Regions from separate parts of the Pseudoalteromonas fenneropenaei genome, predicted to be linked through region 3. Evidence: predicted binding sites of a transcription regulator. Region 3 holds the regulator's gene; each other region holds the start of a gene.

Region 1 (4,883 bases), on a different contig from region 3:
CAATAAATTGGACTCAATATGTCCACGTTCGCATTGAAGAATTAGTTCCTATGGTGATTGCCAATAAAAGTTTGGCGCGCGGTGAGCTCATCACCCGTGATGTGCTTGAACTGGTGTATAAACCAAAACAATTTGCCCGCGCCAGCTATTTTGACAATGTAGAGCCTTTAGTTGGCAGTCGCAGTAAAAGAACGATTTCAGAAGGTATTGCCATCGCCACGTCGCAAATATGCATGGTATGCAAAGGTGACAACGTGACAATTGAAGCAAATCAGGCTACTCTGAGCATTAAAACCACAGGGATAGCGTTAGAAGACGGAAACCTAGGCGAGTTGGTATCGGTCAAAAATGCACGTTCTGGCAAGACCTTGCGAGCACGAGTCACAGGAGTGGAATCTGTTGAGGTGAATTTATAAAAAATTTGCTAAAGTATCGCAAGTGGCAGCCGATATCAAAGTTAAGCTGGGTAATCTGGATTTTAATATCATGGTCAATCATATCAACAATGGGCAATCCGGCACGGGTGTGCTCAATAATGCCAAGCAGCAAAAGTTAGACTTACAACGTCAGGAAGCGAATCGTAGTAGCGCACCACAAACGCCTGCCACGCCAAAAGCGGCAAGTGATTCTGTAAGCCTGACGCCACAAGCACAACAACTGAAAACTGTACACGAAAAAGCGCAGCAGTCTTCAGGCTTTGACAGTAAAAAAGTGGAAGAGCTGAAAAAAGCCATCAGCGAAGGCAAATACCAGATAGATTCTGAAAAGTTAGCGAAGAACATCGCGGCCTTTGAGTTTAATTTGTATGGCTGATCCAAAAGTCCTTTGTGCCCACAAGCTAAATCAACAGGCAGAGCAGCTTGATGAATTAGCGCTGTTACTGGATGAGGAGCTTAATAGCTTAGCCTCTCGTAACGGTGATGGCTTAAAGGACTTAGCACGTAATAAACTCAACTTGTTAAATGCGATTCAACGCTTAGATAAAGAAATAGCAGCGTTTTCTGCTGAGGTACTTAACAGTGAAGAGATCACGGCAAGTATTGCGGCTATCCGCAAAAAGTTAGCTGATTGCCAGCAAAAAAATGAAGTCAACGCTCATGCCGCACGACAGGCTCATTTGAGTGTTCAGCAGCTCAAGTCGATTTTGATCGGTGCACCGACTTCTGTCACTTATGACCAAGGTGGCAGTGTAGTTACCGGTGAAAGTGGCCTAGTACGAAATTTAAAAGCTTAAAGCAGAATGTAAAATCGCAGTGCAATTTACCCAGATTGAACTCACTCCTTGGCGCATTATTTACCGTCATATGCACACCAACCGCAATACCGCAATACCGCAATATTGATCAATAGTGCCGCAAACACCTAATACTTGAATACGCAAAAAGGAGCCAAGGCTCCTTTTTTCATAATGGCAGTTTAAACTTACAGAATAATAAAACGCTGCTCTCAAGACACTCACGTATTCTATTTACTAATTGACTTACGCAATGCCAACACATTCACTGACGTCTAATAGCACAGTTAATAATAAGTCACACGTTTTACTTTACGTGGTTTTATCTCAGTAATGTACAGGTCAAATACGCGTTTCATGTCGAGTTCCAGCTCTGTGGTGTAAACATCACCCACTGCGTAGCTTTTCACTACCTTGGCACCTCGGATCATGCCTTGCACTTGACCTCGCAATACATCGTTTTGTGTCACTGCACCTTTCACAGTCAAATTTGAACCTAGCTTTTGCCCGTACACTTGCTCTGCAAGCTCCCGATACGCTTCAATCTTGGACGCTTTGATTGCCATTAACATCCGCTCAGTCTCTGAGTCTCCTGGCTGCGCTTTTAAAGGCGCATAACCAACTGCACGCAGCACAGGGTAAGTATCTGGCTCAACAACACTGTATTCAACGTGTTTGTCAAACACTGAGCTACAAGCCGTCGACAATAGTCCCAGTGCCAACAGTGAAATAAGTCTAAACTTTACCATGAGGATGCTCCCAATCTAACTTGATTTAATTAAGCAAACGCTATGCCAATAAACAGTGGCACACGCTTTGCTTTAATCATGCTAAAATGCACTAACATGACGAGAGATTTGCTATGCAGGCACCTTCTTTGAAAACCACTCGCGGCTGTCGAACTTCATTCGCTTTACTGGCGCTCTTGGTGTGCCAAACAGCCAATGCTGAGTGGTTTGAATCGACAGGATACGCCACTATTGATGATGGTGATATCGCAAAAGCCCGCTCTGCCGCAGTAAAAGACGCCATTCGTCAGGCGCTGATCTTCTCCGGGGCCTCTGTAAGCAGTATTCAAACTGTGGCTGACGGTGTTTTGGCGCAAGATCAGTTAAAAATCAAATCTCACGGCGAAATTCAACAAATCAGCCTAATTGAAGAGCGCCAAGAATCTGGCCAGTTTTCCGTGACACTGCATCTTGATATTTTTGCAACTCACAACCAGTGCAAACAATCGCTATTTAATAAGCAAATTGCGGTTACACGCAGTCAACTTGTAAGGCCCCAACAAGCGCGGATGGGACAAATTTTTGACATTCCAGAAGCAGCATCTAGACGCCTTTATGATACCTTACAAGGTCGTAATATGGCTGTACGACCCGTGCCCTATCTAGCACAACCAATTAATGTCAGTGCCTTTTTCAGTCAGCAGTTTGACTACAATGGCGGACTTATCGAAGAAATAGCAGCACGCAGCAATAGTCAATATGTACTGCTGAGCCAAATCACCGATATCGCAGCGGGCGATAAACAAAATAGTGATTACGCGTTTTGGCAAAATGACTCCTATAAGCGCAGTTTTAAGGCCAATTTTGCGTTATATGATGCGCTCACTATGGAGCCACTCTGGCAACAAAACTACGTCACTGAAGGAAATTGGCCATTTGCTAAAACCGATATCATCGACGTCAACAGCAACCGTTTTTGGCGTAGTGATTATGGTGAGAAAGTGCAAGAGATGTTCAATAAAGTCAGCTACGACCTTTCAGCGGCAGTGCAATGTTTACCAACCAAAGGCAAGATTTTACATCTAGATAGCGACAAAATCGTGCTGAATTTAGGTCGCATTCATGGCATCAATGAGGGTCAACTATTGACCATTGCACACCGTAATGACCTCACCGACCAGTTTGGCGGCCGCTATACTCATGGCGTCAATACCCTAACCCAACTGCGCGTTACACAAGTGAATCAGCAAAGTGCGATTGCGGTCAATATCGACAAGCGCCCGCTGAGTAATATTCAACTCAACGATATTGTGTTGATTAACACCCCAGAAGGTGATGAATTTAATCTTTAATCGCAGGAGCAGTAACGTAAGCTTATGTTGGCTATGCCCAGGCAAACCATATTGAATTAAGCTGGCGTCCCCGGCAGGATTCGAACCTGCGACCTATCCCTTAGGAGGGGATTGCGCTATCCAGCTGTGCCACGGGGACTTAAACCATCGCCCCTTAAAATATCAATGTTCACCGCTTTTTTCCATACCTCACTTTAAAAATGGGCATAAAAATCAATGTACTGACGTAGCTTTTCCGCTAGTCAAAATCGCATTCTAGGTAGGATTAATTGCTTTTTAGCAACGAAAATGCGTGTTGAAACTGAGCATGTAAACTTGGCGATATGTAATTGAGGTGCCACTCCATAAATTGCGATGTATTATAAAGCTGTTTCAGTTGCGTATTAAAATCGTCCAGAAACGCCCGAGTCTCAGGTGTATCAATACATGCGATCCGCCCAGAAGCAAGCGGACTTATCTCTGTAACTGCCAGAGCGATAGGCTGATTTTCTCTGAGAAGTGCTTTAAAACTATTGTGATACGCAATAACTGAAGGATACTCAAAGAGAATATCAATGCGGTTAGCCACTAACATGGCATGCATTTGGGCTTCGTTTTCACTTCCGTCTTTGCGATAAAGTTGTTTTGCTGGCAGCGTGCGGATCAAATTATCAATTGCATCACCATAAGAACGTTCTTTTTCCACTCCCAATACCCAATTTGGCTGCTTAGCAAATAGTTCTTGCAGCGAAGCAAATGTGTGTGTTTGGGTATCAATTAATTTGGGCGATGCGTAGACATTAAGCCCAAGAAAATACGTCAGGGGTTCGGAAAAAAGGAGGTATTCGCTTCTTTCTTTATTCTTAAGTAAATTGCGCACACACAAACCATCTTTTTGCTGCACATTTTTAAGCGCCCTATCAACACTGGCTTCCTCTTCAAAAAGTGAATATTGTGGCAGCAAATTGCGCACTGCTTCGAAAACTAAAGCCTCTGTTTGTACACCTACGGATGGATTGTGATAAATTTTTATTTTAGTTGGAACTGCATACGCAGCACCGCTCAATAAAAAAGCAGCAATTAACATGCAATGGGATAAACAACGACTCACACAATATCCTTTTCATGGAACAGAATTACTTTCTCAGCCAGCTCTATAGTTATCACACTACGCTGCATGTAAGCAAAGTATTAAGGCTAATCCATGCAACTTGACTTGCAAGTACATCAATCAAAAAATTGCATACATTGATATCTCAGCTCGCCCAAAAATGCGCGAGCAGCAGGTCCTAAGCGGTCGCCATCTTTAAACAATAAATAAAGCTTGGCGCTGCGGCGGGCATTTTGATTTAAACGTAGCGGCACTAATATCCCAGTTTCCAGATCAGTGGCGATAGCGCTCACCGGTAACCAAGCAAAACCAAAACCGCTGCGGATCATATCAATTGACGTACGCATGTGGCTAACCGTCCAACGCTGATTAGCCCCAAGCCAGCCAGAATCACTTTTTTTACTGATAGCAGAATCTCGAACCACGATTTGGCGTTCAGCTTTTAAGTCTTCCAGTGTTAAATCGCGCCCTAAAACATG
Region 2 (4,883 bases), on a different contig from region 3:
ATGGTTTTGCTGGTTAAAAGCATCAGCAATAGAAATCGCCATTTGCCCTAGCTGATTTTGTGCAGGGATCAGTATTTCATCTCGAAACGCTAACAAGCCACCAATTTTACCTTTAAGGTTTGCTGGATTGAGTTCTAGGGCAACCGCTTGCGCACCGCTGACATCTAAGGTTAATTCTTTGAAGTTTGGATCAGGGTCGCCATTGGTTGAGAAGAGATTAAACGCCCCTTCTTCCATGACTAAAGATTGCCCTGTACCTAAAAAAACCAACTTTTGCCCATTACTGCCATCTAAGGTTTCAATATCCACTAGCTCTGCAAGTTTTTTAATCGCCAAGTCGCGCTCGTTATAAACCGCACTATTCGCTTGCTGGGCTTGTGGGCTCTGAAAAGTGGTGATTTTATTATTGAGATCCGAAATATTCTTAATAAGGCTATTAGCCTCTTCAGAGAATATCGCTAATTGCTCATTTACGGTGTTTTTTTGATCAAGCACAATCCCTGACAGTCTGTCCATTTGGTCAACTAGGTTTTGCGCGCCAGTAAAAAACAAGCCTCGATTAACTGATGATGCAGGCTGGTTCATGGCCTCTTGCAAATGATTAAACAATTTGTTGATGCTGGTAGACAAAGAACTCGAATCTTCGGCAAATAGATTATCGACTCTTGATGCTTCGCTGACGAATTGGTCATAGTAGGTTTTATTGGCAAGGTCACGATTGAGCTGCTTAACAGCAAACTCATTGATCAAGCGTACTGTTTCGCCACGACCAAGTTGGTCGCCAATCATAGTGCTATATTCAGTGCGCTCACGAACATAGCCCTGAGTGTTCAGGTTCGAGATGTTTTTACTGGTAGTTTGTAATAATTGGCTGTTAGCCCTGATCCCAGACGCACCAATATTGAGTAAATCATATGACATCTTAGTTCACTCCTCGACGCACAATACCACCTAGCATTTCTTTAAACTCACCACGCATTAAAACGTTTTTGATCTTAGTGGCATAATTCGGATCGGTCGCATAACCGGCTTGTTGTAACGCATCTAAAAACGACTCAGGCTTATGCGTATTTTCCAGCGCTTGTTGATAACGTGGGTTACTTTGTAAAAAGTCGACGAAATCTTCCACACTGTCTTTAATTGAGTCATAAGCGCGGAAATGCGCTTGTTTTTTGACAGGTAAACCTTGCTCAAATTCGAGCGTTTGCTTTTGTGCTTTATCACCTTGCCAACTTGAGTCAGATTTAATGTTGAATAAGTTGTTAGAGCTTGAGCCATCCGCTTTTTGGATAACATGCTTACCCCACCCCGTTTCAAGCGCTGCTTGCGCTACCATCACCGCAGGGTTTAAACCTATCTTCTTCGCCGCATCTTTCGCGTAGTGCCACACTTGCTCGATAAAACTTTCTGGCGTGTTAAAGTCAGCAGGTTTAGCCATAGCTGGCGCGCTCGCCTCTGCTGCTGCAACCACAGTTTGCATACTTGGCATACTGTCAGGCTTTTGACGTTGTAACGTTTTTGCATTGGGTAATTCGGCGTCACTACGCAGCACACTGGCTGGTTTGTAGTCTTTGCCATTAGGTGCAAGTTGCTGAACAATCAGATCCGCAAGACCTAAGCTGCCTTTACTAGACAAATCACTAGCCAATTGTTGGTCATGCATTTCCTGAAAGAACTTCACACCGCTGGAATTAAACGGGCTGTCTTTATCCTCAAACGCAGCGTTGGCTTCACGCATGCTTTTCAGCAGCATTTGGGTAAAAATCGCTTCAAACTGCTGTGCAGCTTTGCGTAACGCTTCATCACCTTCTTGCCCAGGTCTTGCAGTCAGTGCTTTCTGACGCAAGTCGTTGAGACTGCCAAGGTCAAAGACGTTTTGATTTTCAAGCGGTTTTAAGTCCATCGGAAAATTGGCGCATTAATATACATAACTTGGTTAAAGCAATTTTCAGGCCAACAAAAAACCCCACCTTGTGGGGTTTCCAAGAGTGTAGTGTAAGTTATTAAATAATAACCAATTGTCCGCTAATTGCCCCAGCTTCTTTAAGAGCCTCAAGGATAGCCATTAAGTCGCCTGGAGCCGCACCCACTTCATTTATGGCACGGACTAAGTCATCTAAGTTCACCCCTGGGTTGAACACAAACGCACGTGAATCATCTTGGTTAACGTCAATGATACTTTGTCTAGTCACGGTTGTTTCGCCTTCAGACAAAGCCAGAGGTTGAGACACGTTTTGCTGCTCTGCAATGGTCACGGTTAGACCACCATGGGTGATGGCCGCTGGTTGCAACTTCACGTCTTTACCTATCACGATAGTACCAGTACGTGAATTAACAATGATTTTTGCTGAGGTATCCGCTGGCTTAAATTCAAGATTTTCCAGCGTTGATAAATACGCTACCCGCTGTGATGGGTCGCGCGGTGCGATTACACGGACTGATGCCGCATCCATAGGTTTGGCACTATCTGGGCCGACCAAATCATTAATCGTTTGTGCTAAACGTTTGGCCGTCGTGAAATCAGGGCGATTCAAGTTAAAGGTAATATAGTCGCCTTGGGTAAATGGGCTTTTAACCGCTCGTTCAACCATACCACCGTTGGCAATACGACCTACGGTTGGCGTATTAACGATAACTCGACTTCCGTCAGCACCTTCGGCGCCTAAGCCGCCAACCACAAGACTCCCTTGAGCAATCGCATAGACATTGCCGTCCACGCCTTTAAGGAAAGTTTGCAACAATGTGCCACCACGCAGACTACCTGCGCTACCGATTGAAGACACTGTAACGTCAATAGTTTGGCCTGGCTTTACAAAGGGCGGTAATTCCGCATGCACGGCAACAGCCGCGACATTTTTGATTTTAGGCTTAAGATTATCCGGTAAACCTATGCCAAAGCCGTTCAGCATGGCTTTAAAACTTTGCTCGGTAAAACGACTTTGCTCACCTGTGCCAGGTAAACCAACCACAAGACCGTAGCCGACCAATTGGTTTGAACGCACCCCTTCTATCATACTGACATCTTTGATGCGTTCAGCATACGCAGTGGTGCTTAGGCATAATACCGCTAGTAACGTCGCCTGAATGAATTTATTTAACATATGCTTCCCCACCCACCTATCTTTATCTTAAAACGGCATCAAAGTGCTTAAGAAGAATCTTGCCAACCAACCCGGTGCTTGTGCTTCTTGGGTTTGCCCTTTACCTGAATATTGAATACGGGCGTTCGCTATGCGGTTAGACTGTACAGTGTTGTCCGATGCAACATCCGTAGGTCTGACTAAACCTTCAAGGCGGATAAATTCTTCACCTGTATTCAGTGTCAGCCACTTTTCGCCGCGGATCACTAAGTTACCATTCGGCAAGACTCGAACCACGTTGACCGATATATTGCCAAACAGACTATTAGATTGGGCTGTTTTGGCATCGCCTTTAAACGCATTGGATGCTGACATCCCAAACTGGAGACTTTCACTGCCAATATTTACCGCATTACCACCAAGACCTATAACAGGATCAAGACTAGCATCGGTTGACTTAGTCGCCTCATTATTGGCGGCTTTTGAGGCTTGGGTCGTTTCACGAAGTACGACCGTAATGATGTCACCAGTGCGCAGCGCTTTACGATCAGAATATAAATCGTTAGCGTAGTTCGCATTAAACAAACTGCCTGTCGCTACCATTTGCTCATTCTGCTCTTCAGGGAAGACCGGAGCGTAGTATGGGTCGTCCTGCAACACAGTGGTGTTTTGAGTTGACACGCAGCCTGTCAAAGACAGCAGCATGGTCAAAGTAATAAGCTGAGTGATTGATGAACGTGTCATACTAGCCCCCTAATGCCTTAAAGTTGTTGATTGATGTAGCTAAGCATTTGGTCGACAGACGAAATAACTTTCGAATTCATTTCGTAGATCCGCTGCGTTTCAATCAAGTTAACTAATTCTTCGGTCACATTCACGTTAGACGTTTCCAACGCACCTTGTACGACCGAGCCTAGCCCTTCCGCACCTGGGTTACCTTGCACCGGTGCGCCACTTACCGCGGTTTCGGTGTAGAGGTTTTGACCCATAGGCTCAAGACCTGATGGGTTAATAAAGTCGCTTATGACTAGCTGACCAACGACCACGTTTTCCGCTTGACCGGTAATACGCACTGAGACTTCACCATCGCGAGAAATGGTAATTGACTGCGCGTCATCTGGAATATTCATTTCTGGTTGTACTGGATAACCAGAACCAGAAGTGACCACTCGACCGTTTTCATCTGTGGTGAATTGACCATTACGGGTATAAGCAATATTGCCGTTAGGTAACTGTACTTCAAAAAAGCCTGGCCCTTGGATCATCCAGTCCAGTGAGTTTTCAGTACTTAACATATTACCTTGTGAAAAGTTCTTTTGGTTGGCAACGACTTTGGCACCTGCACCTAACATCAAACCGGATGGCATTTCAGTGTCTTGTGATGAACGACCACCTGGTTGATTGATGTTTTGATAGAGTAAATCTTCAAAAATCGCGCGACTCTTTTTATAACCTACGGTACTGGCGTTGGCTAAGTTATTCGAGATAACCGCGATATCGGTTTGTTGAGCATCAAGGCCCGTTTTGCTTATCCACAATGCTGGGTTCATAATATTTTCCTCTTACTCAATTAGACCAAACGCAGTAATGAGGTGTGACGCTCATCAATTTCTTCTGCGGACTTCATCAATTTCACTTGCATTTCGAACTGCCGTTGATGGTTGATCATATCTACCATCTCATGTACTGGGTTTACGTTAGAGAGCTCTAACGCGCCGCTGACAATCTTGATATCCGGTGCGATTTCACAAAATCCACATGCACCATCCTCTAACGCATCTTTTTTCGGCCGAAATAAACCAT
Region 3 (4,883 bases):
TTTCTGCCAGCTGATGTACGCTCATCCCTGTGGTATCTAAAATCACATCGGCGCGAGTGATAAGTACATCTAGCAGGATTTTTTCTTCGGCGATCGCCAAATCCAGCGGCATATTATTGATAGACAGCGGGTGTAAACGTCTCGTTTCTGAATAACGTTTGATTAAGGTTTGGTCGTCACTGTCGAGATAGAACAAAGTGGGCTTGGCAAACGCGGGCAAATATTCAATGATGTCATTGAATTCTTGCTGCTCTTTGGGCAAATTACGGACGTCGATACTGACCGCAATTTTGTCATAGCTGTCAGCCGCAATACGGACCAAAGACGGCAATAAATTGACGGGAATATTGTCGACACAATAAAAGCCCAAGTCTTCTAAAACCCGAAGTGCGACGGATTTACCCGAACCTGAGCGACCGCTGACAATAATTAGTTCCATCTCTTTACCTTACTTAGCTCGACAATATTTCAAAGAGTTGTTCGTCACTTTGCGCCTGACGCAACATACGACAAAATTCTTTGTCCCTCAGTTTATCAGCGATTGCGGCTAAGGTCTGCAAATGAGTTTGATTATCGCCCTCAGGTACGATGAGTGCCACGAAAATATCGACGGGGCGATTGTCGATGGCATCGTAATCAATGGCTTCTTGATTAACCAAGACCATCACTAGCACTTTATCGACTGCGGCCATACGACCATGTGGCAGTGCAACGCCTTTACCAATGCCAGTACTACCGAGTTTTTCACGGGCTAATAAAGCGTCGAGGATATCATGTTGATCAAGGTCGGGAAGCTGTTGGTGGGCCAGTTCACTGATGTATTCGAGAATGCGTTTTTTGCTACTAAAAAGGACTGCAGCTTTGCTGCAGTCCTTTGAAATTAATGCACTTAGTTTCATTTTAGTGTCGGATCATCTTTTCTTTATGTTTTATGACTTGCCTATCTAACTTATCTAATAACAAATCGATGGCCGCATACATGTCTTGATGCTCTGTCGAAGCAAATAACTCTCCGCCATTCACATGAAGGCTTGCTTCCGCTTTATGGATCAATTTTTCTACATCAAGGATAACATGTACATTGTTGATATGATCGAAATGTCGCTCCAGCTTCGCAAACTTGTTGGTGACATAATCCCTGAGTGAATCGGTAATTTCAACGTGACGACCAGTTAGATTTAGTTGCATAAGCATTCTTCCTTCTTTGTTTTACGTCTCAGATCAGGCTCTTGCGCTGATTTGACGGTGGTATAGCCAGAGACTCACGATATTTTGCAATAGTGCGTCTCGCCACTTGAATTCCTTGTTCCGCTAATATATCCGCGATTTTACTGTCGCTCAATGGCTTAGTAGGTTTTTCCGCGGCGATTAGCTTTTTAATGAGCGCCCGAATTGCTGTTGACGAGCACTCACCTCCGTTTTCAGTACTTACATGGCTTGAGAAGAAATATTTCAGCTCAAAAATGCCACGCGGGGTGTGCATATACTTCTGGGTGGTAACCCGAGAAATGGTAGATTCATGCATTTCCACCATTTCAGCCACATCATTTAGCACCATAGGACGCATTGCCTCTGGGCCATGTTCAAAAAATGCCTGCTGTTGCTTCACAATACAGTTAGCCACTTTTAGCAAGGTTTCGTTGCGGCTTTCCAAACTTTTTATAAACCACTTCGCTTCCTGTAAATGGGAGCGAATAAACTGACTATCGCTTGATGAGCGCACCGAGCGGCTCATCGCGGCATATTGATCGTTAACACGAATTTTCGGCATACAATCTGGATTCAGTTCAACTACCCAACGACCTTTGACTTTTTTGACCGACACATCTGGGATCACGTATTCTGGTTCTTCGTGGATCACGGTTGCAGCTGGTTTTGGGCTTAAACTGTGAATGAGCGTCATGACTTCTTTTAGCTCATCTTCCTTTAGCTTAGTCTTTTTCATCAAAGTGCGATAGTCGCGACTGGCTAAAAGCTCAATATGTTCGTTGAGGATCTGTTTGGTTTCGCTCAGCCAAGGTGTAGTTGGGTCATATTGATTGAGTTGAATGCACAAGCATTCCTGCAAGCTGCGTGCGGCAATTCCAATCGGATCAAAAAGTTGTACACGTTTAAGGACGGCTTCTACCTCGTCCAGCTCAATCGGTTCAGCTTCTTCACTACCCTCATTAAGGCTGTGCATAATGTCTTCAGTGCTAACCGTCAGCATACCTGACTCATCAACGGCTTCGACAATTGCCACGGCAATGGCGCGATCGGTGGGGCTAAACGGCGTGAGCTCCAATTGCCACATCAAGTATTCGTGTAAGGTTTCGGTGGTTTCACCTTGGTAGACGGTGTCTTCGTCACTCATAGCACCAGAGCCACTGCTGGGCGCTGCGCTCATATATTCGTCCCAAGTGACATCCATCGCTAATTCGTCGCTGACAGTATCCTTATTGAGTGCATCACCAGCTTCCATTTCATAATCGCTGACCGATTCTTCAAAGTCATTGCCTGCTTCGAAATCGTTGCCTTCAAATTCATTGTTTTGCTCTTCACCACTGCTACTCGAGACGCTAAAATCAAAGTCGTTGTCAGCTGAACCGGTTTCTGCGTCACTATCTTGCTCATCCACTTCTAAGAGTGGATTGCTGTCGAGCGCCTCTTGGATTTCTTGCTGGAGATCCAACGTACTGAGCTGCAGCAAGCGGATAGCTTGTTGTAACTGTGGCGTCATTGTGAGTTGCTGGCCCATGCGCAGCTGTAATGATTGCCTCATGTATCTCTAACAATCCTTTTTCTAAGTGTTCAATTCAAATAGGCGACTGTACTACAAAAACTATAGCCTGAATTGTTCGCCTAGGTAGACGTCGCGCACAGTTTGATCTGCGAGTACGTGTTCGGGAGTGCCAGCGGCGATTAGTTCACCATGCGAAACAATATATGCCTTCTCACAGACATCAAGGGTTTCGCGCACGTTATGATCTGTGATCAGCACTCCAATACCGCGATTCTTTAAGTGCTCGATTATTTTCTTTATATCTAACACTGAAATCGGATCAACGCCAGCAAAAGGCTCATCTAAGAGAATAAATTTTGGATTTGCGGCTAAAGCGCGAGCAATTTCCACTCGGCGACGCTCACCACCCGATAAAGCCATCCCTAAACTATCTCTAATATGTTGAATATTAAACTCATCTAATAGTTCATCGAGGATCTGTTCGCGTTGATTGCGTTTCAGCGATTTGCGTGTTTCTAAAATCGCCATCAGGTTTTGGTAAACCGTTAACTTCCTAAAAATAGAAGATTCTTGCGGTAGGTAACCAATCCCAAGGCGAGCGCGGCTATGCATTGGCAGCAGCGTGATGTCTTGTTCATCAATATGGATTGAGCCTTTATCGCTTGGCACAAGCCCTACAATCATATAAAAGGTAGTGGTTTTACCCGCGCCATTTGGGCCAAGTAAGCCGACTATGCTGCCCGCTTCAATGCTTAATCCGACGTTTTTAACAACCTCGCGGCCCTTGTAGCTTTTTGCTAAACAATTTGCAGTTAACACACTCACGGTTTACCTTGCTCCTTGTTTTGCTTCTTATCTTTTTGCTCAGGCACTAAAATAGTCTTTACCTGACCTTTGCTATTGCTGCTGCGCTCAGCATTAATCAGTTGCTTAGCCATGTCGTAAACAATCACATCGGCATTGATTTTTTGCCCAGCCTGCATGATTTCTGCATTACCACTGATAGTAAGAGTACGATTGGCAACGTCGTAGCGGACTTCTTGCGCTGAAGCGCTGATCACACTGCCGTCACTTTGCTGTTCTTGAAAACGCGCGGGGTTTCCGGTGGCAACCAACAGCTCAGAATTTTCTCCTAGCTCTTCACGACGGTGAACTTCGAGCCGGTCGGCACTAATTTTACGACTACCATGCACAATCTCGACATTCTCCTCAAAAATACCTATGTTGGATTTAAGTTGAGCTTGTTGCTTGCCCGAAGCGATAAATACAGGCTCTGTGGTGGTTGTATTGGCAATGGCCGCATAACTTAACAGTAGAGCGACGCCGCTGATGAGCAACTTATTGGTCATAATATGTAGTTCGCGTGTGATTATTCAGTTCAATAATATCTGTGTTTAAATCTGCATGTAAGCCTTTACCTGTTATTGTTAGGTTAGGGCCGCTGATCACCACAGGTTGTTCCGAAAGCAACGTCTTGTTGTTGATGTCCACACGGATATGAGCCGCAGTGATTTTCTCAACCATACTGGCTTCTCCTTGATTGGTGGCAACAACATTGCCTTCAAGTATCAGAGTATTATTTTCATATAACGTTGCTTCATTGGCGGTAAGTTGCCAACTTTGCTGCTGGTTATAAATTGTAAAAATGGGATACTGGAAGTGTGAAAACCCCAGCCCTTGGTACATTTCTACTTTTTGCGCTTTTACTGAGTGGCTCAATTTGCCAATTTTATTATAGGCAGATTGCTGCAAATCCATGGCGATGTAGTCAGGCGTAACTAACAATTCGTTTTCTGGTTTGCTGGCCACTATATTGCTGTTGAGGTACGGATACCACAACCAAGCCATGATAGCGATAAAGAAAACCAGTAACAGCGCCCGTGCATGTGTCATGAGCTGCTACCTGTAAACCCTAAGCTGTGACCTTGGGCCAACAGCAATAAATCTGTTAACTCTCGCACTGCGCCAAAACCGCCTGGCAACAAGGTACGATAATGGGCATGACGCAGCACCAGCGGGTGGGCATCGAATGTAGCAACGGCGAAACCCACGCGCATCATTACGGGCAGATCCGGAGCATCATCGCCAATATAGGCAATTTCGTCATCCTCAAGCTGAAGTTGCGTTTTTAACTGCTCATAAGCTTGCAACTTGTCTTCCT
Region 4 (4,883 bases), on a different contig from region 3:
AGTTCATCTTTGCTGTTCAGCTCATCAATCACTTTTTGCGGAATAAATCCCTGCGCTGTGCCCACCACAGCTTTGCTATTGATCCCCACCACACGCGCATTGACCAGCACACCATCGGTGTGATTCACTAAGGTGCCAGCCATAACATATTGAAATGGCATATCTTGTGATAGTTCAAGATAATCTCGCGAAAACACAAAATCGCCCTGCGGCGTAATACGCATAAAATCTGTGGTTTTAAAGTCAATTACAGGAATACCAAATTGATGTAGCTCGTGGACAAACCCTTCCGCAATTTGATTACCCAGTAACGTGGTACTGTTAAAATCCGCATCTAAATAGACAAAACTCGCCACTGCAATTGGGGTCTTTTGATTGACATATTGCAGGTTGGTCACTAGGTCTTGCATCACTGCGCGAATATAGTGATTAATGTTTTTACCTGAATAAACGCTATTCACTTGCTGCGCTTGCTGCTTAACCGCCAACGACTGAAAGTTATTATTAGGCGCCGCAACATCGCGCACACCATCAACAAAACCAGGTGATTGTGCACCAGATGTCAGCTGATTATTACCCTGTAATGCGGTACAACCAGAAACCACCAGCGCCAGTGCAATCGTTGTCATCACGTGTTTCATTACATTCTCCGCTTAATATTCTGTTCGGTAGATGGTGCCTTCACGCATTTGTACGCGTTCACTGCTCCACATTACGTTTTTTGGGATCTCAGTGGTGGCCGCTGACATCACCAAGCCATCATGCAAATTAACTAGTCTAGCATTGACCACATAGGCGTGCTGTTGTTCAGTCAAAGTCCCAGTGATGACAAAGCCGATATTTTGACGGGCCCGCAATTGCGTCACGTCACGAGTAAGAATACTATCGGCTGAGGGATGCAAAACAATAGCGTTCTCAAGTCGATATTCGGTCGTTTGATAGCCCATTTGCGCAAAATAGGTCATTAAACTTTCCTGAATCTGCTGGCTTAAGCCCTGCCCCATACCTGTTGCCAACGCTTTATCTACACCTGAGGTAAAATAAAAACTGGTGATAGCGATACGCTCACTGGTTTTAACCATACCCGCTAGATCACTGAGCTGGGCCGCCAATACACCGACGTAGCTGTGTAAATCGTAAGCGGCCATAGTTGCAACCGCCGTTGGCTCGCGCTTTGCTACAGGCTCAGAAGTAATTGTGCACGCCTGCAAGCAGCTTAACACTGCAAGCAAAGCAAGCCATTTGAAATGCGGTTGATTCATAGCACCACTCTCGTCACTTTTCAAAATAGAAAGCAAGAAGTGCGCCAAAACTAAGAAGGAAGTTCCCCATATGACTTGGCGTTGCAGCTAGGCTGGCAAGTAACACAGAGATATATTTTTGATTGGGCTCAGGGAGCGCAGCCAACACTGCTGCAATTTCAAATCACAAGGTATGGAATGAAAAAGTTAGGGCGCTACTTGAGCGCCCTTTGGTCTTACATTTTTTGCAATAAGTTGGTGAGATGGGCTTTTAAATCCGCCGCAAACTCAGGTCGGCGCAACGCATATTCAACGTTTGCGCACAAATACCCAATTTTACTACCACAGTCATGGCTTTTGCCTTTCATCGCATAGGCTTGTACTTGTTCTTCCTGCATTAACATCGCAATGGCGTCAGTTAACTGAATTTCACCACCTGCACCTAAAGGCGTTTTTGCTAATAGTGGCCACAATGATTTGCTCAGTACATAACGACCCACCACAGCAAGGTTTGATGGGGCATCTTCTAACGCTGGCTTTTCCACCACAGACTGCAAATCAGCACTGTCACCTGGTTTAAGCGCAACATTGCCAATATCAGCAATACCAAACTTATCTACGTCTTGATGTGCGACCGGCTCAACCATGATTTGGCTGGCGCCAGTTTGTTTAAAACGCGCAACCATTTCTGCTAAGTTGTCTTTTTTCAGGTCACTGGCCATTTCATCAATCAAAACGTCCGGCAAAATCACCACAAAAGGCTCGTCACCTATGATAGGTGCAGCACAACTAATTGCATGTCCCAAGCCTTTCGCTTCGCCTTGGCGAACATGAATAATAGTGACCCCTTTAGGGCAAATATTTTGTACTTCGGCAAGAAGTTGCCGTTTTACCCGCTTTTCTAGCGTAGCTTCTAATTCAAAGCTGGTATCAAAATGGTTTTCAATCGAGTTTTTACTTGAATGTGTTACTAACACGATTTCTTTTATTCCCGCAGCCACCGCTTCATTGACCACGTATTGGATCAAAGGTCTATCGACTATAGGTAGCATTTCTTTGGGAATAGCTTTGGTCGCAGGCAACATACGCGTGCCTAATCCAGCAACCGGGATCACCGCTTTCATGATTTCTCCTAAATCGCCACAGGGGCTTTAATGTGAGGGTGGGCTTGATAATCCACCAACTCAAAATCGTCAAATGTGAAATCAAAAATCGACTTTACATTTGGGTTGATACGCATCGTTGGCTTGGCAAATGGGGTCCGTGACAGTTGCTCATCTACTTGCTCTAAATGATTTAAATACAAGTGCGCGTCGCCAAAAGTATGGATAAAATCTCCATATTCTAGGTCGCAAACCTGCGCAATCATCATCGTCAGCAGCGCGTAGCTGGCAATATTAAACGGCACACCAAGGAAAATATCTGCGCTGCGTTGATACAGCTGACACGATAGTTTGCCATCTAGCACATAAAACTGGAATAAGGTGTGGCAAGGCGGTAGCGCTTGCTTACCCATAGCGGCATTTTCGCGCGGTGAATACCGAGTATCCGGCAATAAAGCGGGATTCCAAGCACTGACGATTAAACGCCGCGAATCAGGATTGGTTTTGATTTGTTCAATCAGTTCAGCAATTTGATCTACCACTTCACCGTTTGCGCCTTGCCAAGAACGCCACTGCGCACCGTACACAGGCCCCAGCTCACCGTCTTCAGTGGCCCATTCGTTCCAAATACTCACACCATTTTGCTGTAAATAGGCGATATTGGTCTCACCTTTTAGGAACCACAGTAATTCGTGAATAATGGACTTTAAGTGACACTTTTTGGTGGTCACTAGCGGAAAACCTTCTTGCAGGTTAAAGCGCATTTGGTAACCAAATACGCTAATGGTGCCAGTACCTGTGCGGTCTTCTTTTTTTGTCCCATGTTCTTTAACATGGCGCATTAATTCTAAATACTGTTTCATGCTTTGTGCTCAACTGCAGCTTTAGGTCGACGGCAGGCAAACAACATCAGTCCCAGCCCAGCCACAACCATAGGTAAAGATAAAATTTGTCCTTGCGAGATTATACCAGCATATAAGCCAATGTGAGCATCAGGCTCACGGAAATACTCAACCGTAAAGCGAAATACCCCATAGCCAAGTAAGAATAGACCCGCTAAGGCACCCGCTGGCGGTGATTTACGTTTGTACCATAGCAATATAATCAGTAGCACTAAGCCTTCTAAAAATGCTTCATAAAGCTGCGAAGGGTGACGTGCTACCGGACCTCCGGTTGGAAATACCACAGCCCAAGGGACATCAGTTGCTCGGCCCCATAATTCGCCATTGATAAAGTTACCAATGCGTCCCGCTAAGAGACCAACTGGTACCATAGGCACGACAAAATCCCCTACTTGTAGCAGCTTCTTATTATTACGCCAAGCAAAAATCACTATGGCTAAAATAACCCCGAGTGCCCCACCATGAAAAGACATGCCGCCCTGGTCAACTCGGAATAAATACATCGGATTTTCTAGGAAATACTGGAACTGGTAAAACAGTACATAGCCCACTCGGCCACCTAAAATTACCCCGAGCATGCCGTAAAACAGCAAATCGCTGACTTGCTCTTTGCTCCAAGAGGAACCTGGTTTTTGTGCTTCCCGATTGGCATACCACATCGCAAAAACAAACCCTATTAGATACATCAGACCATACCAGCGTACGCTAAGAGGCCCTATCGAAAAGATCACCGGATCAATTTCAGGAAATTGCCAAGCCATTACTGTTCCTTAACTCATTAACATTCTAATTGCTATCACGACCAACAAAGCCGCAAAAATTCGCTTGATTACTTTAACAGGCCAATGTTGCGTTGCTTTTGCACCTAACGGCGCCATAAACCAAGAAGTGACGATAATACCAAACAAAGCTGGTAAATACACAAACCCAGCAAAGCCATTTTGCCACGCAAAATGCTGCCAACCTGAAGATACATACCCAACCGAGCCAAATAACGCGATTACGATGCCACAAGCAGCGGCGCAGCCTATGGCCTTTTTCATATCTACCGAAAAATGGCTCAGCAGCGGTACTATTAATGCGCCCCCACCTATACCTATCATTGCTGACAAGCTTCCCATTAGGGTAGTGATTGCGCCAAGCAGGCCGCCCGATGGTAATGGCTTTTGATGTTCTTGATGACTTTTGCTAAAAATCATCCGCAGCGCGATGGCAATCACACTCACGCAAAAGATGATCCGCACAGCTTGCTCTGGGAGCCAAGCGGCAAAAAAACCACTCAGCAAGGCGCCGAGTGCGACCCCGCCCATCACCCAAGGTGCAATCTGCCAAGGAATGTTGTCATTGCGATGATGAGCGAGCGCTGAAGAGGTGGAGGTAAATAAAATTGACGCCAGCGAGGTCGCAATTGCGACAACAATGACTTGATCTGCTTCGACAATCTGAAAGTTCAACAATAAGCTGCTGAGCACAGGGACGATAATAAGCCCACCGCCGATACCCAATAAACCAGCCAAAAATCCCACTACGCTGCCAAGTAGCGCACAGCTGATTATCAATAACAGAACATCATTCATGACTTCATTTTTCTTCTTTGTTGTCGTTGTTACCAGTCACTCAAACCGAGCTGGTATTTG

Evidence for each region. Region 3 encodes sigma-54, which starts transcription at its own class of promoters, with help from an activator protein. Its sites were predicted from a motif close to GTTGGCACGNNNNTNGNNT; they were not measured.
Region 1: ACFOEE_RS04965 (LPP20 family lipoprotein) is a predicted target of sigma-54. The motif match lies at 2,015-2,033, and genes of this name have one in related genera.
Region 2: flgJ (flagellar assembly peptidoglycan hydrolase FlgJ) is a predicted target of sigma-54. The motif match lies at 1,940-1,958, and genes of this name have one in related genera.
Region 4: ACFOEE_RS05000 (FlgO family outer membrane protein) is a predicted target of sigma-54. The motif match lies at 1,293-1,311, and genes of this name have one in related genera.

What each region holds. Positions count from the first base shown of each region.
Region 1 covers NZ_JBHRSD010000010.1:174,505-179,387, forward strand. Annotated here, with positions in the region: gene flgA (flagellar basal body P-ring formation chaperone FlgA) at 1-416, shown strand, start outside; gene flgM (flagellar biosynthesis anti-sigma factor FlgM) at 487-813, shown strand; gene flgN (flagellar export chaperone FlgN) at 806-1,234, shown strand; gene ACFOEE_RS04965 (LPP20 family lipoprotein) at 1,522-1,983, opposite strand; gene ACFOEE_RS04970 (flagellar assembly protein FlgT) at 2,097-3,314, shown strand; tRNA gene ACFOEE_RS04975 (tRNA-Arg) at 3,377-3,453, opposite strand; gene ACFOEE_RS04980 (hypothetical protein) at 3,580-4,404, opposite strand; gene ACFOEE_RS04985 (LysR family transcriptional regulator) at 4,521-4,883, opposite strand, start outside.
Region 2 covers NZ_JBHRSD010000010.1:163,383-168,265, forward strand. Annotated here, with positions in the region: gene flgK (flagellar hook-associated protein FlgK) at 1-921, opposite strand, end outside; gene flgJ (flagellar assembly peptidoglycan hydrolase FlgJ) at 923-1,903, opposite strand; gene ACFOEE_RS04900 (flagellar basal body P-ring protein FlgI) at 2,004-3,101, opposite strand; gene flgH (flagellar basal body L-ring protein FlgH) at 3,129-3,824, opposite strand; gene flgG (flagellar basal-body rod protein FlgG) at 3,842-4,630, opposite strand; gene ACFOEE_RS04915 (flagellar basal body rod protein FlgF) at 4,651-4,883, opposite strand, start outside.
Region 3 covers NZ_JBHRSD010000017.1:133,513-138,395, forward strand. Annotated here, with positions in the region: gene rapZ (RNase adapter RapZ) at 1-439, opposite strand, end outside; gene ptsN (PTS IIA-like nitrogen regulatory protein PtsN) at 453-899, opposite strand; gene hpf (ribosome hibernation promoting factor) at 901-1,188, opposite strand; gene ACFOEE_RS10775 (RNA polymerase factor sigma-54) at 1,217-2,761, opposite strand; gene lptB (LPS export ABC transporter ATP-binding protein) at 2,822-3,547, opposite strand; gene lptA (lipopolysaccharide transport periplasmic protein LptA) at 3,544-4,071, opposite strand; gene lptC (LPS export ABC transporter periplasmic protein LptC) at 4,061-4,615, opposite strand; gene kdsC (3-deoxy-manno-octulosonate-8-phosphatase KdsC) at 4,612-4,883, opposite strand, start outside.
Region 4 covers NZ_JBHRSD010000010.1:180,673-185,555, forward strand. Annotated here, with positions in the region: gene ACFOEE_RS04995 (FlgO family outer membrane protein) at 1-641, opposite strand, end outside; gene ACFOEE_RS05000 (FlgO family outer membrane protein) at 654-1,262, opposite strand; gene galU (UTP--glucose-1-phosphate uridylyltransferase GalU) at 1,478-2,365, opposite strand; gene ACFOEE_RS05010 (thymidylate synthase) at 2,374-3,207, opposite strand; gene lgt (prolipoprotein diacylglyceryl transferase) at 3,204-4,007, opposite strand; gene ACFOEE_RS05020 (sulfite exporter TauE/SafE family protein) at 4,017-4,823, opposite strand; gene ptsP (phosphoenolpyruvate--protein phosphotransferase) at 4,864-4,883, opposite strand, start outside.